One region of the Promicromonospora sp. NPDC090134 genome, then DNA from elsewhere that is predicted to be linked to it. Evidence: riboswitches for the same ligand, from Rfam matches in the RefSeq annotation. Region 1 holds a riboswitch; the other holds the start of a gene.
The links. A riboswitch is a leader RNA that binds a small molecule or an ion and turns the genes downstream of it on or off. The one in region 1 is predicted to bind FMN.
Positions count from the first base shown of each region.

Region 2: another riboswitch for FMN. It lies ahead of pnuC (nicotinamide riboside transporter PnuC); the one in region 1 lies ahead of ribD (bifunctional diaminohydroxyphosphoribosylaminopyrimidine deaminase/5-amino-6-(5-phosphoribosylamino)uracil reductase RibD).

Region 1 covers NZ_JBIVCZ010000009.1:109,861-113,253, reverse strand. Annotated here, with positions in the region: gene ACIPN7_RS22520 (response regulator) at 1-491, shown strand, start outside; gene ACIPN7_RS22515 (DUF2306 domain-containing protein) at 592-1,326, shown strand; FMN riboswitch at 1,431-1,567, shown strand; gene ribD (bifunctional diaminohydroxyphosphoribosylaminopyrimidine deaminase/5-amino-6-(5-phosphoribosylamino)uracil reductase RibD) at 1,690-2,874, shown strand; gene ACIPN7_RS22505 (riboflavin synthase) at 2,874-3,393, shown strand, end outside.
Region 2 covers NZ_JBIVCZ010000014.1:43,673-47,065, reverse strand. Annotated here, with positions in the region: gene ACIPN7_RS27460 (Gfo/Idh/MocA family protein) at 1-853, opposite strand, end outside; gene pnuC (nicotinamide riboside transporter PnuC) at 873-1,559, opposite strand; FMN riboswitch at 1,675-1,810, opposite strand; gene ACIPN7_RS27450 (helix-turn-helix domain-containing protein) at 1,892-2,641, opposite strand; gene ACIPN7_RS27445 (hypothetical protein) at 2,652-2,909, opposite strand; gene ACIPN7_RS27440 (DsbA family protein) at 2,934-3,393, shown strand, end outside.

The DNA.
Region 1 (3,393 bases):
TGGCCGACCCCCTCGCGGTCGTCGTCATCACGACCTTCGACCTCGACGAGTACGTCTACGCCGCCCTGCGCGCCGGGGCGCGCGGGTTCCTGCTCAAGGACGCCGGCGCCGCGCTGCTGGCCCAGGCCGTCCGGGCCGCCGCGGCGGGCGACGCGCTCATCGCGCCGAGCGTCACCACGCGGCTGCTCCGGGCCTTCGCGGACGCCGCGCCGCAGGGTGGGGCGAGTACGCGTGGAGGTGCGGGCGCGAGCAGGTCCGGCGCGGACGGCGTCCCGCAGCCGCTCGATCCGCTGACCGCCCGCGAGGAGGAGGTGCTCCTGGCCGTGGCCCGTGGCCGGACCAACACCGAGATCGCGCGCGAGCTGTTCGTCACGCTCAGCACGGTGAAGTCGCACGTCGCCAACCTGATGACGAAGGTGGGCGCGCGCAACCGGGTCGAGGTGGCGCTCTGGGCCTACGACACGGGGCGGGTGCGGCCGGGCCAGCCCTGACCCACCGGCCTGATCAGCACGGCACTCGTACTTTCGGCCGGTACGAAGACTGTTCCGCGGACCCATGACCCGGCACCGGCCGGGCCGCGACGCTCGGTACATGACCACATCTGACGCGGCACCCAGCGCGACACCCAGCACGACACCCGACGCGGTATCCGGATCGCTGTCGCGGGCGACACCCGGGACCGCACCCGTCCCGGCGCGCCGACCCGCCCGCCACACCTGGCTCGTTCCCGCGGGCCTGCTCCTGCTGTCGGTGATCCCGGCGCTCGGCGGCTCCGCACGGCTGGCCGAGCTCGCCTCCGACCCGATGCTCACCGAGGAGAACGCCCGGTTCGTCAGCCAGCCGGTGCCCGTCGTGCTGCACATCGTGTGCGTGACGGTCTACAGCATGCTGGGCGCCTTCCAGTTCGTGCCGGGCCTGCGCCGCCGCCGCTGGCACCGGTGGGCCGGGCGGGTGCTCGCCCCGGCGGGCGTCGGCGTCGCCCTGACCGGGCTCTGGATGACGGCGTTCTACGACCTGCCGGTCAAGGACACCGCGGTGGTCAACGGCATGCGCTACCTGGTGGGCACCACCATGCTGGTGGCGATCGTGCTGGGGGTCCGGGCGGCCCTGCGCCGGGACTACGCCACCCACTCCGCGTGGATGACGCGCGCGTACGCGCTGGCCATGGGCGCCGGGACCCAGGGGCTGCTCCTCGGGCCCCTCGTGCTGGTCACCGGGAGCCTGGACCCCGTGACCAACTCGATCGGGCTGACCGCGGGCTGGGTGATCAACATCGCCGTTGCCGAGTGGGTGATCCACCGGCGCCGGCGCCGGGAGCCCAGGTGACCGGAGCCCAGATGACGGGAGCGTGCGTGACGAGACCGCGTGTGACGCAGACCATGGCCGCACGCGACGCGACCTGTGGCATGCTGGCGAGCAGCAGTACGCACACACGTGCTCCGGGGTCGGTGTAATTCCGAGCCGGCGGTCATAGTCCGCGACCCGCGTCCGTCCGCAAGGACGGGCCGGTTGACCTGGTGGAACTCCAGGACCGACGGTGAAAGTCCGGATGGGAGGAAGCACGTGCGGCGGCGCCGTCCCCTGGGACGCGTGACGTCGTGACGTCGTGCGCGCGGGCGGGGCCTTCACGGCTCTCCGTCCGCGTACCCGTCGTCCACCCCCGGAGCGCCGACGCTCGGGGAGGACGGCATGAATCAGGCACCGATCGGACCGGACGGTCTCCAGGCCGCGATGCGCCGCGCCCTCGCGCTGGCGCGGTTGGGCCCGGCGTACGGGCCCAACCCGCGCGTCGGCTGCGTGCTCCTGGACCCCGACGGCGGCACCGTCGCGGAGGGTTACCACCGCGGCGCCGGCACCCCGCACGCCGAGGCTGCGGCCCTGGCGGACGCGCGCTCCCGCGGCGTCGACCCGCGCGGCACGACGGCCGTCGTGACCCTGGAACCCTGCGCGCACCACGGGCGCACCGGCCCCTGCGCGGACGCCCTGATCGAGGCGGGCGTCGCCACGGTGCACGTCGCGGTCGGCGACCCGAACCCCGTCGCGACGGGCGGCGCGACCAAGCTCCGCGACGCGGGCATCCCGGTGTCCGTCGGCCTGCTCGCCGACGAGGGCGAGGAGCTGCTGCGCCCCTGGCTGCACGCCGTCCGCACCGGCCGCCCGTACGTGACCCTCAAGCTCGCGACCAGCCTCGACGGCCGGGTCGCCGCCGTGGACGGGACCAGCCGCTGGATCACCGGCCCCCAGGCCCGCGCCCACGCCCACACCGTCCGCGCGCAGGTCGACGCGATCGCCGTCGGCTCGGGGACCGCCCTCGTCGACGACCCGTCGCTGACCGCCCGCCGGGTCGACGGCGGCCTGTTCGAGCACCAGCCGCTCCGCGTGGTCCTCGGCCGTCGAGAGGTGCCCGACGACGCCCGCCTGCGCGGGCCCGGCGGACCGCTGCTGCATCTGCCCACCCACGACCTCGACGCCGGGCTGCGCGAGCTCGGCGGCCGGGAGGTGCGCCACCTGCTCGTCGAGGGCGGCCCCACGCTGGCCACGGCGCTGCTGGCCGCGGATCTCGTCGACGAGCTGCACGCCTACGTCGCCCCGGTGCTGCTCGGAGCGGGCGCGACCGCCGTCGGCGACCTCGGCGTGACCACGATCGGCGAGGCCCCGCGTTTCGCCACCGGGGACGTGACCCGGCTGGGCGACGACGTGCTGCTGGTCGCGCGCCGGCTCAAGCCCGCTGAGGACCGGTTCTCTGACGACCGGACTGCCGCAGACCAGCCAGCCGCAGACCGGTCAGCCGCAGACCGGTCAGTCGCAGACCGGTCAGCCGCCCTTTCCACTCAGGACGGCCGACCCGGCCGGCGCACCCAGGAGGAGATCTGATGTTCACCGGAATCGTCGAGGAGCTCGGCTCCGTCGTCGCGCTCGTCCGGCCCGACGGCCCGACTGTCGCCGACACCGCCGCCACGCCCGACACGGACGCCGTCGCGCCCGACGCCGTCCTGACCGTCGCGGGGCCGCTCGCCACGTCCGACGCGCGTCCCGGCGACTCGATCGCCGTCGACGGCGTGTGCCTGACCGTCACCTCCGTGGCCGACGGCGCGTTCGTGGCCGAGGTGATGCCCGAGACCCTGCGGCGCACATCGCTCGGCGGGCTGGTCCCCGGCGCCCGGGTCAACCTGGAGCGGGCGCTGCCGGCGAACGGCCGCCTGGGCGGGCACGTGGTCCAGGGGCACGTCGACGGCGTGGCCACGCTCGTCCGGCGCACGCCCGGCCCGCGCTGGGACGACCTCGAGTTCTCCGCCTCCGCCGCGCTGACCCGGTACGTCGCGGAGAAGGGCTCCGTGGCGCTGTCGGGGGTCTCGCTCACGGTGACGTGGGTGTCGGACGACGGGTTCGGTG
Region 2 (3,393 bases), on a different contig from region 1:
TGCCGGCGCCGCCCGCGGCCACGCGCTCCAGCGCGGAGCGGCGGGGCAGGCCGTCGGCACCGGCGCGGCGCACGACGTCGTCGCGCAGCTCGCCCCGCTCGCCGCGCACCAGCAGGGCGGGGGAGCGGACCCAGGAGCGGTACTGGACGTCGTCGAACTCGTAGGTGCCGAGGCGGTCGCCGTAGTCCAGCCACGCGGTCGCGTGCACCGTGTCGACGAGGGCGAGGTCGTCGGGGTCGTCCGCCCGGCTGGGGCTCGGCAGCACCCGGCGGGCGTCCCGCCGGGCGGTGATCTCGACGTCCTCGAAGCCGGCGCCCAGGGCGCGGCGCAGCACGCTGATGCCGTGGTAGTCGTGCGCCACGGCGACGTGCGCGTCGGTCACGGCGCCGAGCAGGCCGGACGCCGCCACCGCGAGCTGCGCCGCGACCAGCGGCTCCAGGTGGTACTGCTCGGCCACGTGCACGCAGGCGCCGTCGTCCACGAGCCGCTGCAGCGCGGCCAGCTCCTCGACCGTGCCGGCCGCCGGCGTCTCCGTGAGCGCGGGGACGCCGGCGGCGGCGAGCTCGCGGACCACCGGCTGGGCCGCGCCCGCGGGGAGGGTCAGCAGCACCAGGTCCGGGGCGCCGCCGTCGACCAGCTCCCGCACCGAGGCGAAGACCGGGGCGGGCAGCCCCGCCAGCCCGGCGGCCGACAGACCGCGCGCCGCCAGCGCCTCGCGGTCCGCCGCGTTGCGGGTGGCCACCCCGGCCACCTCGAAGCGGTCCGGCAGGGCGTGCAGCACCCGCAGCATGGTGCGGGCGCGAAAGCCCGAGCCGACGATCCCGATCCTGGCCGTACGCTCCTGTGCGTTCACGAGCGCCGACGGTACGCGATCAGGCGGTCGCGACCGCCGTGCGGTCCGGGCCGGCGTTCTCCCGGCGGCTGATGCGCCACCACGCGAAGAAGCCGAACAGCGTGAACGCCCCGTAGATCACGTACATCAGCGCGGTGGCCCAGTACCCGGCGGAGAACAGCAGCGGGACGCCCACGAGGTCGACGGCCACCCAGATCAGCCAGAACTCGACCCAGCCCTTGGCCATGCCGTAGGTGGCGAGCACCGAGCCCGTGAAGATCCAGGCGTCGGCCCAGACCGGCTCGTACGAGCCGAGGGCACGGAAGAGGGGGGTCAGGAGCAGGGTCCCGGCGAGCATCCCGGTCACGAGGCCGATGCGGACCCGCCACGAGGCCCAGCGCGGGTGCACCGCGACGGTGCCGGCGCCGCCCGCCCGCTGGGTCTGCCGCCAGCGGTACCAGCCGTAGATCGAGACGGCGATGAACATGATCTGCCGGGCGGCCTGGCCGAGCATGTCGGCCCGCCCCGTCTCACCGAACCAGGAGCCCATGAAGACGGTGAACAGCAGGATGTTGCCGACGATGCCCACCGGCCACGCCCACACCTTGCGGCGCAGGCCGCCCACTGCGGAGGTCAGGCCGAACAGGTTGCCGATGACCTCGCGCCAGTAGATCTGCTGGTCGCCGACCAGGAACGTCGCGTCGTAGGCGGCGCGGAACCAGTCCATGTCTCTTCCCTCTTCCGAAGTCCGCACACGGGACTCCGGGGTGAGGGCCGGCACGCCACGAGGGCGCCGACGACGACACGGTGCCGGGGACCCCGAGGGGTCGACGGCGCGCGCCGCACGTGCTTCCTCCCATCCGGACTTTCACCGTCGGTCCTGGAATCTCACCAGGTCAACCGGGTTCTCCCGAAGGAGCACCCGGGTCGCGGACTATCACCGCCGGCTCGGAATTTCACCGACCCCGGAGCACGTGTGCAACTGCTGCTGCACGATGTCTAGCGGAACACAGGATGCCACGGCGGCATTCCCGGCCGGAAGTACCGCGGGTCCGGTCGTCAGACGAGCGCGTCCCGGACGGCGCGGGCCACCTCGTCGGGCCCGGCCACCCCCTCGACGACGGTGACGACGACGCGGCGGGTGACCGGGGTGCCGTCGTCGGCCAGGGGGCTGGCGGCGGTGCCGAGCACGGCGGCGCGCCGCAGGTCGGCGAAGGCCTCCTCCAGCTCGGGCCGCAGCTCGAGCGACGGCGTGCGCAGCCAGCGCCGCAGGATCGCGTTGTGCACCGCGACCACCGAGGCCGCGAACGCGATCGACGCCGTGGAGGCGGAGCGCTCGGGCGGCAGGGTGTCGCGCAGGTAGTGCGTGAACGCCCGCTCGTAGCGGTGCGTCGTGATGAGCTCGCGGTCGCGCAGGGCCGGGACCTGCTGCAGCAGCGCGTACCGGGCCAGGGAGGTCTCGCGCTGGCCCACGTGGTGGTCGAACACCATGCGCGCCGCGCGGCACACCTCGAGGTACGGGTCGACGTCGGGGTCCCACGCGCGCCCCAGGTCGTGGCCGGACTCCTCGCTCGCCCGCGCATCGGGGCGGGTCGCGGCCAGCATGACCACCACCTCCTCGAGCAGCAGCTCGTGGTCCGCGAAGACCACGTCCTCCTTCGAGCGGAACCGGCGGAAGAACGTCGCGCGGCTCACCTTCGCGGCGTCGGCGATCTCCTCGACGGTGGTTCCCTCGTACCCCTGCCGAGTGAACAGGTCCACCGCAGCGTCGACTGCCTGCGCGTGCGTGTGGGTACGGACGGCGGTCATGCCAGGCAGGCTACCGCGTGCCCCCCGGCCACCGTGAAGAGTCTTTGAGCGAAGAATGCGGTTCATGATGCGAATTTTCCCGTTTGCCGGAGATCTTCCCTGACTGCAGTCTGCGCAGGTAGCGCACCTCGCGCACGGCCATCAACAGGCCGAGAACACCGGGTACCGCGGACCACGGGTGGCCGAGGATCACCCCCACCAGGCACACCAGAAAGATCACCCCGCCACCCACGACGGTGGCGAGGCTTCCCCATCGGATCCCGGTCACGCGGTTGAGCGTAGTCTGCTGCGCGTGACCGAGACCGCAGCCCGTCCCGTCGTCGACGTCTACGTCGACCCCATGTGCCCCTTCGCCTGGATCACGTCGCGCTGGGCCCTCGAGGTGGCCCAGATCCGCGACGTCGAGCTCACCTTCAAGCTGATGAGCCTCTACCTGCTCAACAAGGACCGGGACATCCCCGACGACTACCGGGCGCGCATCGAGCGCTCCCGGGGCATCGGCCGCATCGCCGCGGCCGTGCAGACCGACCACGGCCCCGAGGCCTTCTCGGCCTTCTACACCGCCGCCGGCACGCGCATCCACAACCAGCAGGACAAGGCCTTCGACGACGTGGCCGTCGCGGCGCTCGCCGAGGCCGGCCTGCCCGCGGAGCTCGCCCACGCGGCGACGTCCGAGGACTACGACGAGGAGCTCGCCGCCTCCCACGAGGCCGGCATGAAGCCCGTCGGGGACGACGTCGGCACGCCCACCA